3 regions of the Sphingomonas sp. CFBP9019 genome follow, and region 1 is predicted to be linked to each of the others. Evidence: riboswitches for the same ligand, from Rfam matches in the RefSeq annotation. Region 1 holds a riboswitch; each other region holds the start of a gene.
What was found. Region 1 has a riboswitch for cobalamin ahead of SOM18_RS05065 (TonB-dependent receptor). Riboswitches for the same ligand answer to the same signal wherever they lie in the genome.
Positions count from the first base shown of each region.

Region 2: it holds a riboswitch for cobalamin, as region 1 does, so the genes downstream of both, SOM18_RS01080 (TonB-dependent receptor plug domain-containing protein) here and SOM18_RS05065 (TonB-dependent receptor) in region 1, are expected to answer to the same signal.
Region 3: it holds a riboswitch for cobalamin, as region 1 does, so the genes downstream of both, SOM18_RS01105 (DUF1636 domain-containing protein) here and SOM18_RS05065 (TonB-dependent receptor) in region 1, are expected to answer to the same signal.

Region 1 covers NZ_JAXCWK010000002.1:229,721-235,776, forward strand. Annotated here, with positions in the region: gene SOM18_RS05055 (hypothetical protein) at 1-51, shown strand, start outside; gene SOM18_RS05060 (hypothetical protein) at 165-1,298, opposite strand; gene SOM18_RS05065 (TonB-dependent receptor) at 1,426-3,597, opposite strand; cobalamin riboswitch at 3,766-4,004, opposite strand; gene SOM18_RS05070 (catalase) at 4,225-5,925, shown strand; gene SOM18_RS05075 (ankyrin repeat domain-containing protein) at 5,996-6,056, shown strand, end outside.
Region 2 covers NZ_JAXCWK010000001.1:260,011-266,066, reverse strand. Annotated here, with positions in the region: gene cobO (cob(I)yrinic acid a,c-diamide adenosyltransferase) at 1-285, opposite strand, end outside; gene SOM18_RS01080 (TonB-dependent receptor plug domain-containing protein) at 285-2,243, opposite strand; cobalamin riboswitch at 2,426-2,658, opposite strand; gene SOM18_RS01075 (HpcH/HpaI aldolase/citrate lyase family protein) at 2,717-3,541, opposite strand; gene SOM18_RS01070 (MaoC family dehydratase) at 3,538-3,990, opposite strand; gene SOM18_RS01065 (acetyl/propionyl/methylcrotonyl-CoA carboxylase subunit alpha) at 3,990-5,825, opposite strand; gene SOM18_RS01060 (nuclear transport factor 2 family protein) at 5,822-6,056, opposite strand, start outside.
Region 3 covers NZ_JAXCWK010000001.1:267,430-273,485, forward strand. Annotated here, with positions in the region: gene SOM18_RS01095 (FecCD family ABC transporter permease) at 1-860, shown strand, start outside; gene SOM18_RS01100 (ABC transporter ATP-binding protein) at 854-1,639, shown strand; cobalamin riboswitch at 1,661-1,847, shown strand; gene SOM18_RS01105 (DUF1636 domain-containing protein) at 1,954-2,361, shown strand; gene cobT (nicotinate-nucleotide--dimethylbenzimidazole phosphoribosyltransferase) at 2,358-3,371, shown strand; gene SOM18_RS01115 (histidine phosphatase family protein) at 3,368-3,946, shown strand; gene cobS (adenosylcobinamide-GDP ribazoletransferase) at 3,943-4,659, shown strand; gene SOM18_RS01125 (cobyric acid synthase) at 4,627-6,056, opposite strand, start outside.

The DNA of each region.
Region 1 (6,056 bases):
GTCGGCCGTGATCTGATCCTGTGGGGGGCCAGGCGCTGGAGCGATCCATAGGCAACCGCGTTTAGACGCGGAATCGGAAGGTCTGCGCAGCAGGGCGGGCGCCCTGACGGGCTTGTGGCTCGCCAGGGCACATCATGCAATGGCCGGCCCCCCCGACCGGCTGGTCAGTCGCCGGGGAGGGCGGCACCGGCGACTGCGAACAGATCCGCCGCGGAGTGGCGGGACAGGTCGATCGGAAACGCCGCGCTCATCGACACGCCCGCCGGCGCGTCGTTCGCATCGAAGCCGAGCGCGCGGCAGGCCGCCACGCTCGCCTTGGTCCTGCAGGCGAGCCCGCCGCCATGTGCAAAGACGTTCAGCAGCACCCGGCGTGCGTGCGAGCGCGGCCGGATGCGCAGATCGGGAACGTCAGTATAATAGATCTCCAGCGCGCCGGGGCAGAGCCGGGCGAGATCGTCGAGCAGCGCCTCGCGCTCGTTCGGCGCGGCGGTCGGTTCGGTGCGCAGCGCTTCCTCGTCACCATCGGTTTCATCATCGGCCTCGCTCTCTCCGGCCAGATCCTCGACGGCGGGTGCGGGGCGGTCGGCGAGCAGCCGGGCGAGCCGCTCCTCGAACGCGACCGGATCGACCGCTGGCGCGTCGCCGGGTTCGGTGCCGTCGTTGCAGGGCGGCATGAACGCGGCAATGAGGTCCCGCTCGATCGGCGCAAGCCAGTGCTTCTTCACCCATGCGCTCGGCCGCTGCCCGGGCTCGGGGAGCATGGTCGCGGCCAGGTCGCGCGGCAATTGGAGATAGGTGAAGCCGAGGTGATCGAGCATCGTGGCCTCGTTCCCCGGCCCGAACACATCCCAGTGTGCGGCTGCGAGCTGCGCCTTGGCGAAGGTGCAGCTGCCGCCCTTGCGCTGGAGAAGCGGGCTTTCATCGCCGTTCAGTGCCAGCATCGCAACGATCGTCTCGATCGGTCCGTTGGGCTCTGCGGCGGCGAGCGCATGCAGATGCTTGAGATGCCGACGGGCGAAGGTGACATAGGGCGAGCGCAGCGTCTGATAGGTGACGTGCTTCTCCCAGCGCTCGAGGACCGATCCGCCAAAGGGCCGCTCGGCCTTGCCGGCATATAGGCCGACATAGACGAGCCGGTCGTCATGGAACATGCCGTAGATGCCGGGCCCGCGCAGTGCCTCCGGCTCCCCCGCCCAGGGTGCCCGCGGCACGGCGCGCAGGTTCATCCATGCCGGCTTGCCGAGCGTGGGCGGCACGGGACGGAGGGTAAACAGCTCGGAAGCCCGGTAAAACGGCATGCGCAATGTCTCCTCATGGGGTGGCCATGCGGCTTAGGCGGGCGCGCGCGCGACCGGCTATCCGGGGTTTTCCCGGGGGGCGACATCGCCGGCGGCCCGTCCCAAGGGCTGCCGGCCGCGGGGCGCGCTAGAAGCCGACGCGAAGCGAGACGTCGACCGCGCGGGGACGGCCGAGCACCCATTGCTGGTTGTTGTACGTGCTGATCGCATAGTTTCGGTCGAATAAATTGTAGCCGTGGATGTCGACCGCGAGCCGTGGCGTCACTGCATAGGAGAGCGTTGCATCGACCATGGTGTAGCTGGGGACGCGAAAGCTGTTGGCGTTGTCCGAATAGCGGCGCCCGACGTAGCGCAGCCCGGCGCGCGCCTGGAGCGCACGCGTTGCGTTCCAGCGCAGCCAGAGATTGGCGAGCGTCTCGGGCACGTCCGGCGGGGTATTGCCGTCAAAGCGCGTGTCGCCGGAGACGAAGTCGTCGAACGTCGCGTCGAGTATGCTGCCGTTCGCATCGATCCCGACACCGTAAGGCAGATCGAGCGATACCGCGGCCTCGATACCCCTGGCCGATCGCTGGCCTACCTGCTCGACCGGGCTCGTCGGGGTCAGCTGCGCCAGCAGGCGTTTCTTGACGATGCGGTAGGCGGCGAGGGTGGCGTTGCCGCGACCGTCGAGGAACACTGCCTTGGCGCCGACCTCGACCTGGTCGCCGACCGCGTTGCTGAACTGCACCTGCCCGGTCGAATAGGTCGTCAGCGTCCCCAGCGGGTCCACGCCGGTGGCATATTGCGCATAGAGCGACACCATCGGGATCGGCTGATAGACGCTCCCGATCCGCCAGGTCAGATTGTGCAGCCGCTTGTCGAGCACGAACGTCTCGGTACCGGCGCCGCCCGGATAGTCGATCGACCAGCGGCGAATCGTGTCGCGCTCGTAGCGCACGCCGCCAACGATCGAGACGTGCGTGCCGAGCTTAAGCCGATCCTCGGCAAAGACCGCATATTCGGTCGTGCGCGTGCGGTAGCGCGGTGCGATGCCTTGCGTGTCGACGATCAGACCGGGATCGAACGCGAAGGGATCGACCTCCGAAACCTGGGGATCAGACCCGAAATTATGGGAGTAGGTCAGCTTGATGAGGTTGACGTCGAAGCCCATGACAAGGTCGTTGCCGACGCCATCGGCGACGTCCGTCCTGAACGTCACGCTCCCCTGATCGCCCCACTGCGTCTGGTCGTGGACGATGCCGGTCATGTCGGTGCGCAGGATGCTGCCGGGAGTGCCGGTGTTGCCGCTGCCGTTGGCGCAGACGCCGTCCGCGGCGATCCAGCAATAGGTTTCGAGATTGCGCCAGGAGCGTTTGGAGGTGAGGCGATAGGCCTGGTTGCTGACGGTGACCGCATCGCTCGGCGTCCAGTCGAGCTGCAGGCTGGTACGGTTGTCCCGGTAGCGGATGACGCCGTCACGTGTGTTGTAGTTGCGCTCCCGGATGCGGTCGTCGAGCCGTCCTTCGATCAGCGGCGTGCCGAAATAGCGCATCGGCTTCTGGTCGCCATAATCGTCCCGCGCGGTGACGACGAGCGTGTCGGTCGGTGCCCAGCGAAGCGTGCCCGAGACGGCATGGCTGCGCGACTGGCCACGATCGACATAGCCGTCGGACCGGCGATAGCTGCCGTCGATGCGGTAGGAGAGGCGCTCGGTGATCGGCCCCCCTGCGCCCGCCGCGACATGGAAGCTGTCCTGCGAGCCATAGCCGATCTCGCCCTCCACGTGCGTCCGCTGCGTATCGGGTTTGCGCATCAGGACATTCACCGCGCCGCCCAGTGCGCCCTGGCCGTAGAGCACGGAGGCCGGGCCGCTCAGGATGTCGATCCGCTCGACCATCCACGGATCGGTCGGAAAGGTGATCGTGCCGGCCGCCGGGAACAGCCTGATGCCGTCGATGAGCTGGAGCACGGAGCCCTGACCGCTGAACCCCCGCGCGGCGAGTGCGGTGCCGCCATTACCGGGATTGCCCGCGTTGCTGATGCCCGGTGCGCGGCTCGTCGCGTCGATCACGGACAGGTCGCCACGCGCGCGGATCGTGGCGCCATCGATGACCGAGAGCGTCGCGGGGGTCTCGAGCGGCGTGAGGCCCAGGCGGCTGCCGGTCGCATTCGGCGTGGTGAGCGTGTCCTGGGCATGCTGTCCGACGATCAGGATGTCCTTGGTATCGGGATCCGGCACGGACTGGGCGTGGATTTGTGCTGCGAAGACAGGCGACAGAATAGCCCCCGCGAGCGCGAGGCGAGACAATAGGAACGGCATTACGGTAATCCCCCGGGCGTCTGGCGAACCCGGCAGGGACCTCCCGCGAACGGCCGACATCCGCGCCAGCCGGACGCGATTGCGACCGGCACGCATGCCCGTGCGGTCCCCACCGCACACGTCGTCGCTCGACGGAGTACCGTGCCGCGGCCACCCCCTGGGCCAGGCAAGAGCGACCAGACGCCGGCAGGTCTCCTGGCTCACGGGTCACCACACGATGCACGGCCTTCCCAGGCCCTCATGACGCAACGTCTGGCCCAGTGGCTGCCCCTTCCTTTGCAGGAAGAAGCGAAATGCATCGCGCTCGCCGCTTACAGTTGCAGGGACAGCCTCGGCTTCAGGTGGCGAACCACCCTCACCGCGTTCCCTATTAAGCCCCTTCCGGGGCACCGACGCGATCATGCCGTCCTGCTCGGATCGAACAGGTCAGCGGCGCCGGTCTATCCCGGTCAGGATCGTTCGGCAATCGTCCGGCGAGCGGCACGATGGCGGCTCGATCGTCCTGCTCGATTGCTGTGATCCAGAAGCTCCGTTTGGCGCGATGCGCGTCCTCGATCAGGAGGCGGCGGTGCCGCACGCTCTGTGCGGGGATGCCACGCTGATGGCATGCAGGATTAAGGGATCGAGATGAAGAACGTGAAGAGCCGTCAGGCCGTGACGGCGATGCTGCTGGCTGCGACATCGGCTGGTGCCATGATTCAGCCGGTTGCCGCGCAGACGGTGGCGCCGGCCGAGACGCAGGCGGAAACCCGCATGACGACCGCTGCGGCACCGTCCAGCGCCGGCAAGCCCGCGCTGGCGCAGGCCGGTGTGGCCGGCACGGTCGAAGCCAAGGGTGATTCGGCCAGTGTCGCCGCACCGCAGATGACCCGCGACAATGGTGCGCCGATCGGCGAGAACCGCCATTCGAAGGCGGCGGGTGACCTTGGCCCCGTCCTGCTCGAGGACACGACGCTGATCGAGAAGCTCGCACGCTTCGACCGGGAGCGCGTGCCCGAGCGCGTCGTCCATGCCCGCGGAACCGGTGCCCACGGCGTCTTCACCGCGACCGCGGACATTTCGAGCATCACCGACGCATCGCTGTTCATGCCCGGCAAGCAGACGCCGGTGTTCGTCCGCTTCTCGACCGTGATCCACCCCTCGGGCAGCCCAGAGGGCATGCGGGATCCGCGCGGCTTTGCGACCAAATTCTATACCGATCAGGGCAATTGGGATCTGGTCGGCAACAACCTGCCGATCTTCTTCATCCGTGACGCGATCCAGTTTCCGGACATGATCCACGCGCTCAAGCCCTCGCCTGTGACGAACAAGCAGGACCCCAATCGCTTCTTCGACTTCTTCTCGGCGACGCCCGAGGCGACCAATATGCTCGCGCATGTCTATTCGAACCTCGGTACGCCGGCATCCTACCGGACGATGGACGGCAACGGCGTCCATGCCTTCAAGCTGGTCAATGCCAAGGGCGAAACAATGTTCGCCAAGTTCCGCTGGATCAGCCGCCAGGGCGTGCGCAACCTGAACGGCGCGCAGGTGGCGACCGCGACCTGGAACTACCTGACCGACGATCTCTATGGCGAGATCGGCAAGGGCAATTTCCCCGTCTGGGACCTGATGGTGCAGACGATGTCGGCATCGGCGTTTGCCAAGCTCGACTATAATCCGTTCGACGACACCAAGGAATGGCTGGGCGTGCCGTTCCGCAAGATCGGCGAGATGACGCTCAACAAGGTGCCGACCAACTTCTTCGACTATACCGAGCAGTCGGCGTTCGCGCCTGCCAACCTCGTGCCGGGGATCGAGGCGTCGCCGGACCGGATGCTGCAGGGGCGGCTGTTCTCCTATTCGGACACGCAGCGCTATCGCATCGGCGCCAATGCGATGCAGTTGCCGGTCAATCGTCCGCTCGCGAGCGTCGTCAACAATTACCAGGACGGCCAGCTCGACCACGCCAACCGCGCGTCCGACGTGAATTATTTCCCGGCGGCGACCGCGGCAAAGTCGACCGATGCCCGCTTCCGTGCCGCGCCCTATGGCATCGACGCGACCGTCGATGCGAAGCCAGTCGCCAAGACCAACAACTTCGCGCAGGCGGGCGAATTCTACCGGGCGCTGAAGCCGCAGGACAAGGCGGATCTGGTCACCAACCTGGCGGGTGATCTCAATGTCGTGACGTCGGCGCGGACGAAGACGATCATGGTCAGCTACTTCTACCAGGCGGACAAGGACTTCGGCACGCGCCTGGCAACCGCGGTGAACGTGCCGATCGCCAACGTGTCGCGCGCGGTGGCGGACTATCGCGCCGCCAACCCGGGCCAGGGCGCCCGCTGATCCCGGGGCAGGAGGCGCGGCATGGCGCGCGCCTCCTGCCGTGGCAGACTTCAAGGAAACGAGACCGACGATGCTGACTTATCTTGCCGCGCTGCTCGCCGCGGCTGGCCCAGAGGCCGCTGCGACCGAGC
Region 2 (6,056 bases), on a different contig from region 1:
GGTAAAGCCCTCGCCCATCGGCTTGAATTCGACCAAATCGGGGAAGGCGTCAAAGATGACCTTCTCGCCGGTCGTCATCGCACCCTTGACGAACTGCACGATCCCGACCTTTCGCCCATGCCCCATCATCCGCACCGCCATGCCGAGCGCCGCGGTGGTCTTGCCCTTGCCCGGTCCGGTGTGGACCATCAGCAGGCCCTTCTCGATCGTCTTGGCCGCGACGATCTTGTCCTGGACGACCTTCTTCTTGGCCATCCGCGCCGTGTGCTCCGCCTCGCTCCGCATCAGAATGCTGCCTTCACGCCGGCATAGGCACCGCGCCCCTGACCGACATAGCTGAACACCTCCTCGTACCGCTCGTCGAACAGGTTTTCGACCCGACCGAAGACCGATAGCCGGGGCGTCAGCTTGTACGCCGCGTTCAGGTTGACGAGGACATATTCCTGGAGCGAAACGCGGACAGGGACATAGCTCGGATCGGTATAGGCATCGTCCTGCTGCCGGCCATTATACCGGACGGTGAGGGTCGCCGAGGCGCTCTCGTCGCGGCTGAACGCAGTCATGTTGACGCTGCCGATATGGTTGGGGCGCCGGATCTCCACGCCCCCGTCCTCGCGCGCCTTCAGATAGGTATAGGCGAGGTCGAAGCGCAGCTGCGGAATCGGCTGGGCGGTGGCAAACACCTCGACGCCATGCTGCGTCGATCGCGTATTGCGGTTGCCGGGCGTCGCGACGAAGTCGGGGGCAGGATAGGTGGTAAAGATCTCGTTCGTCAGCCGACTGTCGAAATAGGTCGCGCCGATCGTCGCACGATCCCCCCCGAAAGCCTGTTCGACCCCGGCTTCCCACCCCTTTGACTTTTCGGGCTTGAGGTTCGGATTGCCGATGTAACGACCGTCGGAATAGCCGAAGAGATCGAAGTAGCCGGGGTTCTTCACGCCGGTACCGTAGGCGCCGCGCACCCGCGTTCCGGTCGCAAAACGATAGCTCGCCTGCGCGCGGTAGGTGGTGGTGTCATCGAACCGGTTATTCTCGTCGCGCCGCACCGATCCGCCGATCGCGAGCGCATCGTCGACGACGACGTCATACTGGCCAACGATCCCGATATTGTCGGTATGCCGCCGTCCCGTAAAGACGAACTCCGAAGGAGCCGCGCTAAGCGTCTGAAATTCCTCACGCTCGACATCGACTGCGGCGGTCAGCCGATGCCGGATGCGATCGGTGCCGAACCGGAAGGCGCTTTCGAACGATCCCTTGTACCGCCGGCCCTTGTTGCCAAAGCTCAAGGCATCGTCGACCAGCGCCCGGCGTGTCGTATCGGCAAACTGGCCGCTGAGCGCATTCGTCCAGCGGCCATCCGCCAGCGCCAACTCGGCCCGGACGAGCCCGTAATATGCCTCGACCGTGCTGCGCGCGCCTGGCGTATCGACGATCGTGCCGAACTGCGGGCCGCTCAATGCCGTGTCGTTGCTGTCGGCATCGGTATAGCTGTAGCGCCCGACGCCCGTGACCTTCAGCGTGTCGGTGGGCGACCAGCTGAGCTTGCCCGTCGCGCCGACGCTCTTCGCGCCGATGTCGCGCGATCCGCCCCGTGCGGTCGGCGTGCCGTCGGTGAGATAGGTCGAACTCGACAGCGCGTAGTCGAGATTGCCCGCTACGCCCGCGACCCGCGCGCCGCCCGAAAATGTGCCGAACGATCCCCCTTCGGCCCGCAGTGATACACCCGGGGCCTCCGCGCCGCTGAGCGTGAGATACTGGACGACGCCGCCGATCGCATCGGACCCGTACAGCGCGGACTGCTGGCCGCGCAGCACCTCGACCCGTGCCGCCTCGTCGGCGATCAGCGTGCCGAAATCATATTCGCCCTGATAGGGATCGGACACTTCGATCCCGTCGATCAGCACGAGCAAGTGATTGCCCTCCGACCCACGGATCCGGACCTGCGTCGTCCCCCCGACCGCGCCGGTCCGGCTGACCGCCAGTCCAGGGACGTCGCGCAACACGTCGGACACGATCCGGGTCTGGCGCTGGTTGAGCGTAGCGGCGTCGAGCACCGTCACCGACGCCCCGAGCTGATCGGCGGGAACAGCGTCGCCTGATCGCGATGCGGTAACCACCAGCTCGGCGCCGCCCGCTGCCGCCTCGCCCGTCGCCGCAGTAACCGGATCGGGCTCGGCCGCGCCCGGCGATGCAAAGGCCGTGGCGGTCGCGAGCGCCGCAAGCGAAACGAAAACTCTGGTCATGAAACGATACTCCCGGCGTCGCGAGCGACCGGCCGGGGCCTGCCGTCCGATGCCACGGACAGCCGGCGCAACGCTTGGGGTGTACGCCGAACTGCACCCGCCACGCGCACCGAAGCGGCCCCCGCCGCATGGTTCGTCGCTCAGACGGAGTACCGTGCCGCGGCCATCCCCTGGACCATGGCAAGAGCGACCGAGCGCCGGCAGGTCTCCTGGCTCGCGGGTCGACGCCCGGTACGCGACCTTCCCGGGCCCTGCGCTTACGCTCAGGCCTAGTGGTCGTCCCCTCATAACGAAGGAACATGCGCACCGCGCTCACCGCTTACAGTTGCAGGGACAGCCGCGGCATGAGGAGGCTCGCCTCCCGCACCGCATTCCCTTTGAAGCCCCGAGGGGCACCGACGCGATCTGCGACCCCGGCCTTCACCGGTTTCGCGGGGCGACGGTAGCGCAGAAAATTCCTGCCGCCAATGGGCCTAGAGTCTCGCGAGGATCGCCCGCGCCTGGCGCAGGTGCGGCGCATCGATCATCCGTCCATCAAGCTGCAGCGCGCCGGCCTCGGGAGCCGCCGCAAACGCTGCGACGACGGCATGCGCACGTGCCACGCTCGCCGCATCCGGCGTGAACGCGGCGTTGATCGTGGCGACCTGCGACGGGTGGATCGCCATCATGCCGGTGAAGCCGTCGCGGCTGCCGCGCGCGGCATAGGCTGCCAGCCCGTCAATGTCCGCGATTGCTGGATAGACCGTTTCGATCGCCGCTACGTCCGCCGCATGCGCGCCGAACAGCAGCAGCGATCGTACGAGCTTATAGGGCTCGGTATAGGACCCGTCGTCCTCCCGACTGGTCGCCGCGCCGATCGCCGCGGGCAGGTCTTCGGCGCCCCAGGTCAGGCCGCATAACCGGCCGTTGACCCGCGCATATTCGCCCAGTGTGAAGATCGCGGCGGGCACTTCGGTCGCGATCGGCAGGATCGGCGGACAGTCATCGCCATAAGCCTCGACCAGCGCGAGGACGGTCGCGGGTCCGGTCGCCTTGGGCAGCATGATCGCATCGGCGCCCCTCGCCGCAGCGATATCGTCGTCCAGCCACCCCGAGTCGACGGGATTGATCCGGACCATCCGCACGACGTCGGTGTGGTCCTGCAACGCGGCCCGGACCGCCTCGCGGGCAACAGCCTTGCGGGAGAGCGAGACCGAATCCTCCAGATCGAGGATGATGGCATCGGCCCCGCTCGCTGCGGCCTTCGCAAAACGCTCGGGCCGGTCTGCGGGCACGAATAGCAGCGAGCGCAACCTCATGCCGACGTCCGCAGCAGCAGCGCCGAGCGAAGGCACTGACAGACGATCTCGTCACGCTGGTTGATCAATTGGTGCATGAATGTGACGATCCCGGCGTTCGGGCGCGACCGGCTGGGCTTGAGCTCGGCGACCTCGGTCTCGGCGCGCATCGTGTCGCCGATAAAGACGGGTTTTGGATGCACGAGCTTGTCGTAACCGAGATTGGCGACGAGCGTCCCGAGCGTCGTGTCCCCCACCGACAGGCCGACCATCAGCGCGAAGGTGAAGGTGCCGTTGACGAGGATCTGGCCGAATTCGCTCGCCTTCGCCGCCTCCGCGTCGAGGTGCAGCGGCTGCGGATTGTGCGTCATCGTCGAAAACAGGAGGTTGTCCGTCTCCGTGACGGTGCGGCGGATCTCATGGACGATCCGGTCGCCGACTACCCATCGGTCGAAATAGCGGCCGGCCATCAGTCATCCTTCTCGATACGCGCGAGCACCATGCCATCGCTCACCTGCCCGCCTTCGATCGCGGTCAGTTCGGCAACCGTCCCGTCGAACGGCGCGACGAGCGAATGCTCCATCTTCATCGCCTCCAGCGTCACGAGCTTCTGCCCCTTTGCGACACGGTCCCCGACAGCCACGTCGACCGCGATGATCCGTCCCGGCATCGGTGATAAGATCGCGCCATCCGCTGCCGCCCCCATCGCCGCGCCAGACGCACGCCAGGGCCGCAACTGCCAGGTCTGCCCGGCATCGGAAACGAGGGCGGCATCGACCGGTTCATGGACGCCGCGACCGTCGAGATCGATCGTCACCGCGTCGTCGTCGAGCAGGAACCGCGCGGCCTTCAAAGGGGCCGCGTTGAGACGAAAGCCCGCCATCGGCTCGGCGCGTACGAGCGTGCGCGCGGCCTCGATCAGCGCTTCCTCGCTGGGCTGCGCCGGGGGCATCAGCGCCGCACCTTCGCGGGCGATCAGCCCGGTATCGAGCGTTCCCGCGACAAATTCCGAATGGTCGAGCGCCTGGACGAGAAACCCCGCATTCGACCGGACCGGCCAGACGACCGCCTTGTCCAGCGCCTCCGCCAACGTCTCGCGCGCGGCTTCACGCGTGTCGCCCCAGGCAATCACCTTGGCAATCATCGGGTCATAATAGGGCGAGATGTCCGCCCCCTGTTCGACGCCCGTATCGACCCGCGCCGCATCACCCAGATCGAACGCCTCGAGCCGCCCGATCGACGGCAGGAAACCCTTGGCGGGATCCTCCGCATAGAGCCGCGCCTCGATCGCCCATCCGCGGATCGCAAGATCATGCTGCTGCAGCGGCAACGCCTCACCGCTGGCAATCCGCAGCTGCCATTCGACCAGATCCTGTCCGGTGATTTCCTCGGTGACGGGATGCTCGACCTGCAACCGGGTGTTCATTTCCATGAACCAGATCCGATCGGCGCGCAGGCCTTCGCTCGCATCGGCGATGAACTCGATCGTACCCGCGCCAATATAGTTCACGGCCTGTGCCGCGCGCACCGCCGCCGCGCAGATCGCCGCGCGCGTCGCATCATCCATGCCGGGCGCCGGGGCCTCCTCGATCACCTTCTGATGCCGGCGCTGCAACGAACAGTCGCGTTCGAACAGATGGACAACGTTACCCTGACGGTCGCCGAACACCTGCACCTCGATATGCCGCGGCGAGAGGATATATTTCTCGATCAGCACGTCGGTATTGCCGAAGGATGCGGAAGCTTCGCGCTGGCACGACGCGAGCGCGTCGGCAAAGTCGGCGGACGCGTCGACGCGGCGCATACCCTTGCCGCCGCCGCCGGCGACGGCCTTGATCAGGACCGGGTAGCCGATGGCATCCGCCTCACGCTGGAGCCTATCAGGCGACTGGTCTTCCCCCAGATAGCCTGGCGTCACCGGGACCCCGGCCGCCATCATTCGCTGCTTCGCGGCATCCTTCAGCCCCATCGCGCGGATGCTGTCGGGATCGGGGCCAACCCACAGGATCCCTGCATCAAGCACGGCCTGCGCGAAGTCCGCATTCTCGGACAGGAACCCGTACCCCGGATGAATAGCCTCAGCGCCGGTGGCGAGCGCGGCGGCGATGATCTGCTCTCCGACCAGATAGCTCTCGCGCGCCGGGCTCGCACCGATATGCACCGCCTCGTCCGCGTGCCTGACATGCAGCGCGCCCGCATCGGCATCGGAATAGACCGCGATCGTGCGGATTCCCAACGCCCGAGCTGTGCGGATGATGCGGCAGGCGATCTCGCCACGATTGGCGATGAGCAGTGATTCGATCATTGCGCGGGGCATCCGGTGGTCCGCTTAGACCAAGTGATGTTGAGGATCTTCCACCGGCCCGCGTCGCGCACCATGTCGAAATGGTCGGTCCCGCAATGCGCGACCCGGCCGTCGATGGTGAAGACATAGGGCGACCATACCATCGCGATATCGCCATCGATATCCACGGCGGGATCCGTCAGGCGTTCCGCATATCGCTCCGGTCCGGGCTTCAGACGGGCGGCGAAGTCG
Region 3 (6,056 bases), on a different contig from region 1:
ATCCGATCGAACGCGCGATCCTGTTCGAACTTCGTCTGCCGCGCGCGATCCTCGGGCTCGCGGTCGGCGCGATGCTGGGGCTTTCGGGTGCTGCGCTGCAGGGGTTCCTGCGCAATCCGCTGGCCGAGCCATCGGTGCTGGGCGCGTCGAACGGGGCATCGCTGGGCGCGGTGATCGCGCTGTATTTCGGGCTGGCGGAGCTTCATCCGGCGATGCTGCCGATCGTGGCGATCGCTGGGGCGTTCGCGGCGCTGGGGTTGCTGTTCGTGCTGGCGGCCGGGTCGCAAAGCGCCTTGTCGCTGATCCTCGCGGGGATTGCGGTTGGAACGCTGGCGGTCGCGGGGGTCAGTCTGGCGCTCAACCTGTCCCCGAACCCGTTTGCGGCGATGGAGATCATGACCTGGTTGCTCGGGTCGCTTGAAGACCGGTCGTTCAGCCATGTCGCGCTGGCGCTGCCCTGTATCGCAATCGGCATGGTGCTGGTCGCCTGGGACGGCCATGCGCTCGACGCGCTGACGCTCGGCGAGGATGGCGCACGCGCGCTCGGCGTCGATCTGCGAAGGACGCGCGTGCGGATGCTGGTCGGGGTGGCGATCGGGGTCGGCGGGGCGGTCGCGGTATCGGGCGCGATCGGGTTCATCGGCCTGATCGTCCCGCATCTCGTCCGGCCGATGACCGATCGCTCGCCATCGGCGATCCTGCTCCCCTCCGCATTGGGCGGTGCTGCATTGCTGACCTTTGCGGACGTGCTGGTACGCGTGATCCCGACGTCGAACGAACTCAAGCTAGGGGTCGTTACTGCGTTTCTCGGCGTGCCGGTGTTCCTCGTGCACCTCATGCGCGAGCGGCGGCTGTGGTAGCCCTTTCCGCGGACCGCCTCAGCGTCCGCCGTGCCGGGCGGGTCGTGGTCGACGATGTCAGCTTCGCGGCAGAGGGTGGTGCGCTCATCGGGATCGTCGGCCCCAATGGGGCGGGCAAATCGACGCTGGTTCAGGCGCTTCTCGGGCTGGTTCCCGCTACGGGGGAGATCCTGCTCGACGGGGTTCCGCTGGCGGAGCGCTCGCGACGCGAGATTGCACGGACGGTCGCGTATCTGCCGCAGGGTCAAAGTCTTCATTGGCCGCTGAGCGTCGAACGTCTCGTCGCGCTGGGCCGGTTGCCCCATCTCGCACCGTTGTCGCGCATTTCTCAGCAGGATCGTGATGCGATTGCCCGTGCGATGGCGGCGGCGGACGTGACCCCGCTTGCGGCGCGTGTCGCGACCGAGATCTCGGGGGGCGAGCGGGCCCGCGTCCTGCTGGCAAGGGCACTCGCGGTCGAGGCGCCGGCGCTGATCGTCGACGAGCCGCTCGCATCGCTCGATCCCGCGCATCAGATCGCGGTCATGGACATCCTGCGGGCGGAGGCCGCGCGCGGCGTCCTGGTGATCGCCGTGCTGCATGATCTGGGCCTCGCCGCACGCTATTGCGATCGTATCCTCGTGCTCGACGCGGGCCGGCTCGTCGCCGACGGTGCGCCTTCGGCGGTGCTGACGCCGGTTCGGCTGCGTGAGACCTATGGCGTTAGGGCGTGGTTCGGATCGATCGAGGGCGTACCGGTCGTGGTACCGCTGACGCGTGACAGCGCGCAGGGCGATTGACCCGGGCCGCTCGCCCGGCCTATCCCTCTGGCCGCGACAGGTTCCCCGGCGACGGGGATGAAAAGGGAACGGGAGAACCCCGGCTGCCCCTGCAACTGTAAGCGGCGAGCCATCGTGCCAACATGCCATTGGGATCCCGGTCCCGAGAAGGCGGCGCGAAGGGCTGTGACCCGTGAGCCAGGAGACCTGCCCGTCGCAGTCGTCTTTCGTCCGGCCAGGGTGCGCCGAGCGGACGGGGGTAAACCCGCACGACGACATAACCAGCCTGTGGCCTGTGCCGCGGGCGCGTATGTCATGGGGTTTCAATGCCGAATATACTGGTTCCCGCCGAAGACGGTGCGGCCGTCGTCGCCTGCAGCACCTGCCGCGTGTCCACCGATGCGAAGGACGATGCCGAGGGCATGCGGGGCGGTGCGAGACTCGTCGCGGCGTTGCAGGCGGTCCAGGCGAGTGATCCGCGCTATGCCGGGATTGCGGTCCAGGCGATGCCGTGCCTGTTCGCCTGCCAGGACTTCTGCACCATCCACGTCCGCGGGCCCGCGAAGATCGGCTATGTGCTGGGGCGCTTTACCCCGGATGAAGAGGCTGCGCGCGCGATTCTCGATTATGCCGTGCTGCATGCGGAGAGTGCGGAGGGGCAGGTGCCGTTTCGGCAGTGGCCGGCCGGGATCAAGGGGCATTTCATCACCCGGACGCCCCCCGCCGGCTATGTCGCGCAGTGACGCTGTTCCCGACGGTCGCGGCGTTCGAGGCGGCGCTGGAGGCCCTTCCCGTGGCAGACGAAGCCGCGCGAGGGGCCGCATCGCTGCGGCAAACACAGTTGACCAAGCCGCCCGGATCGCTCGGCCGACTTGAAGACCTCGCGGTCTTCATGGCGGGCTGGCAGGGGCGCGAGCGGCCGCGGTTCGAGCGTGCGCGGGCGGCGATTTTCGCCGGAAATCACGGCGTTGCGGTGCACGGGGTGAGCGCTTTCCCGGTCTCCGTGACCGCACAGATGGTCGAGAATTTCCGTCGTGGGGGCGCGGCGATCAATGCGCTGGCGGATGCCGTCGGGCTCGAACTCGTCATCGCTGACATCGATCTGGAAACCCCCACGGCGGATTTCACGACGGGGCCGGCGATGGACGAAGCCGCGTGTCTCGCCGCACTCAACATCGGTGCCGACGTCGTCGTGCCTGGGCTCGACATACTCGTCGTGGGTGAGATGGGGATCGGGAATTCTACGTCGGCCGCAGCCCTGTGTCTGCGCAGTTACGGCGGAACCGCCGCCGACTGGGTTGGCCCGGGGACGGGGGTTGATGTGGCGGGAATCGCGCGGAAAATCGCGGTCGTCGAGGCGGGGATTGCGCGGCATGCTGATTTCCCGCGTACGCCGTTCGAGACGTTGCGGCGGGTGGGGGGGCGTGAAATCGTCGCGATCGCTGGCGCGGTGGTGGCGGCGCGGCTGGCGGGGGTGCCGGTGATGCTGGACGGATTCATTTCGTCGGCGGCGATCGCACCGATCGCGGCGGCGTATCCTAGCATTACAGAGCATTGCATTGCCGGGCATTGTTCGGCCGAGCCGGGGCATGAGCGATTGCTTCAAGCGCTGAAACTCGAGCCTTTACTGAGACTTGGGATGCGGCTGGGGGAGGGAAGCGGGGCGGCGGTTGCGGTGGGAGTGATCCGGTCGGCGTTGGCGGCGCATGACGGGATGGCGACGTTTGCCGAGGCGGGGGTGTCGGTGGCGTGAGTGGGGCGTTCCTGCTTCACCTGTTGCGGCATGGCGCGCCTGAACTGACCGGGCGGATGCTGGGGCGGACCGATAGTCCGGTTACGGCGGAGGGTTTGGCGGCCTGTGTGGCGCGGGTAAAATCACTGTATTTCAAGCAGATCGTCTGTTCTGATCTCATGCGATCGCAGGCTATTGCGGATGCGATCGGGCGGGAGCGGGGGCTGGCTCCAACGACCGATGCGCGGTGGCGGGAGCTGGATTTCGGGGCTTGGGACGGGCTGGCTGCGGCGGAGATCGACGCTGCGGCGTTGCAGCGGTTCTGGGACGATCCGGATGCTGCACCGCCACCGGGTGGGGAACGGTGGAGCAATCTGGTCGCAAGAATTACTGATGCGATAGAAGAACTTACACCCGAAACCTCACTGATCGTGACACATGGCGGGGCGATCCGTGCGGCGTTGAAATCACTGTGCGGGTTCGGGTTGCGCGAGCTCTGGGCGTTCGATTTGCCTTATGCGGCGCTGATTAGTTTGCGGATCTGGCCGGACCGGACGGCGCAAATCGTGGCGCTGCAGACGGATCCGGCTTCGTGAAGCGGCTGATCGTCGCCTTCGGCTTCCTGACGCGCGTGCCGATGCCGCAAGTCACTGCGGACGCTGAGGATTTTGCCGCCGCGATTCGGTGGTACCCGGTCGTCGGGGCGTGCATCGGGGTGGTCGTCGCGGGAGCGGGGTGGGTCGGCGCACAGGTCGATCCATGGACCGGTGCGCTCGCCGCGCTGGCAATTTGGGTAGCGATTACAGGGGCTTTGCACCTGGATGGGCTGGCGGATCTGGCAGACGGGCTGGGTGCCGCGCATGGCAATCGCGACAGGCTGATCGCGGTCATGGCCGATCCGCATATCGGCAGCTTCGGCGTTGTGATGATCGCGCTGCAACTCATTGCAAAGCTTGTATTATTGCATGCTGTTTCGAGTCAGGGATGGGCAGTCGTGATCCTCGTCCCGATGCTCGCGCGGATCGGGCCGTTGTGCTGGGCGCGGTGGGTGCCGCTTCTGCGGGAGGGCGGGCTGGGAGGGATGGTGGCAGGGAAGATCAGGGTGCACGATCTGGTCTTTTGGGGGTGCGTAACAGGGTGTTTAGGGGGGCCTGTGCATGCCGTTGCAGGGGCCCCTGCACTGATCGCGCTATTCGGCTGGTGGCTCATCCGGCGGGTCGGGGGCGTATCGGGGGATTGCCACGGCGCGGGGATCGAATTCGTCGAGACCGGGATGCTAGTCGCGCTCGCCATTGCCGGTCGCGTCTGACCCCGCGAGCTTCGACAATGCGATCAGCGCGTCGATATCGAGACGGCGTTCGAGCGTTTCCGCAATCGCATCGAGCGCAGCGTCGATCGACGCCGCATGGTCGGGGCCGACCGCGTCGACCCCGAGCCGGCTGAGCCAGGCGCGACGCTGATCCGCGAGGCCGAGCAGGCCGTGGACATAGCTGCCGGAGACGAGCCCGTCGGGACTGACCGCACCGTCGCGGCGACCATCGTCGCGGGTCGTGAGCGCGCGCGCGGTGTCGGGGCCGCTGGTCTCGCCGATATGGATCTCATAGCCGTCGAACCGTGCGCCGATCGCGGTGCCGGCGACGCGTTCGAGCGTCTTGGCGGGGGACAGGATCGTCGTGACATCGAGCAGGCCGAGCCCGGGGGCGATACCGGCGGGACCCTCCAGCCCGTCCGGATCGGCGATGCTGCGGCCGAGCATCTGATAGCCGCCGCAAAGCCCGAGCACCGGGCGGCCGCGGCGGCGGTGCGCATGGATGTCGATGTCCCAGCCCTGCGCGCGGAGAAAGGCGAGGTCGGGGATCGTCGCCTTGGAGCCGGCGAGGATGATCATGTCGGCGTCGGGGATCGGTTCGCCGGGCGGGACCATGACCAACGTGACACCGGGGTCGAGCCGGAGCGGATCGAGATCGTCGAAATTGGCGATGCGCGGGGTGATCGGACAGGCGATGACGACCTGGCCGTCCTGCCGACCGTGACCGGGGCGGCGTTCGAGCACGACCGCGTCCTCGCTCGGCAGGCGGGCGGCCTCGGGGAGCCAGGGGATGACGCCATAGCCGCGCCAGCCCGACCGCGCCTCGATCGCGCGATAGCCGTCGTCGAACAGCGCGGGGTCGCCGCGGAACTTGTTGACGAGGAAGCCGTGGATCATCGCGGCGTCGGCGGGATCGATCACCGCGCGCGTGCCGACGAGCGAGGCGATGACGCCGCCCCGGTCGATGTCGCCGATCAGGATGACGGGGACGCCCGCGGCGCGCGCAAAGCCCATGTTGGCGATGTCGGCGGCGCGCAGGTTGATCTCGGCGGGGCTGCCCGCGCCCTCGACGACGACGATGTCCGCCTGCGCACGGAGCCGGTGATAGCTGGCGAGCACGTCGTCCATCAGCCCCGCGCGCCCCTCGCGCCAGCGGCTCGCGCGGAGGATGCCGCGGACCTTGCCGTGGACGACGAGCTGCGAACTGCGGTCGCCTTGCGGCTTGAGCAGGACGGGGTTCATGTCGGTGGTCGCAGCGGTGCGTGCGGCGATCGCCTGGGTCGCCTGGGCGCGGCCGATCTCGCCGCCATCGGCGGTGACGGCGGCGTTGTTCGACATGTTCTGCGGCTTGAAGGGGCGCACGGAGAGGCCACGATTGGCGAGCGCGCGACAGAGGC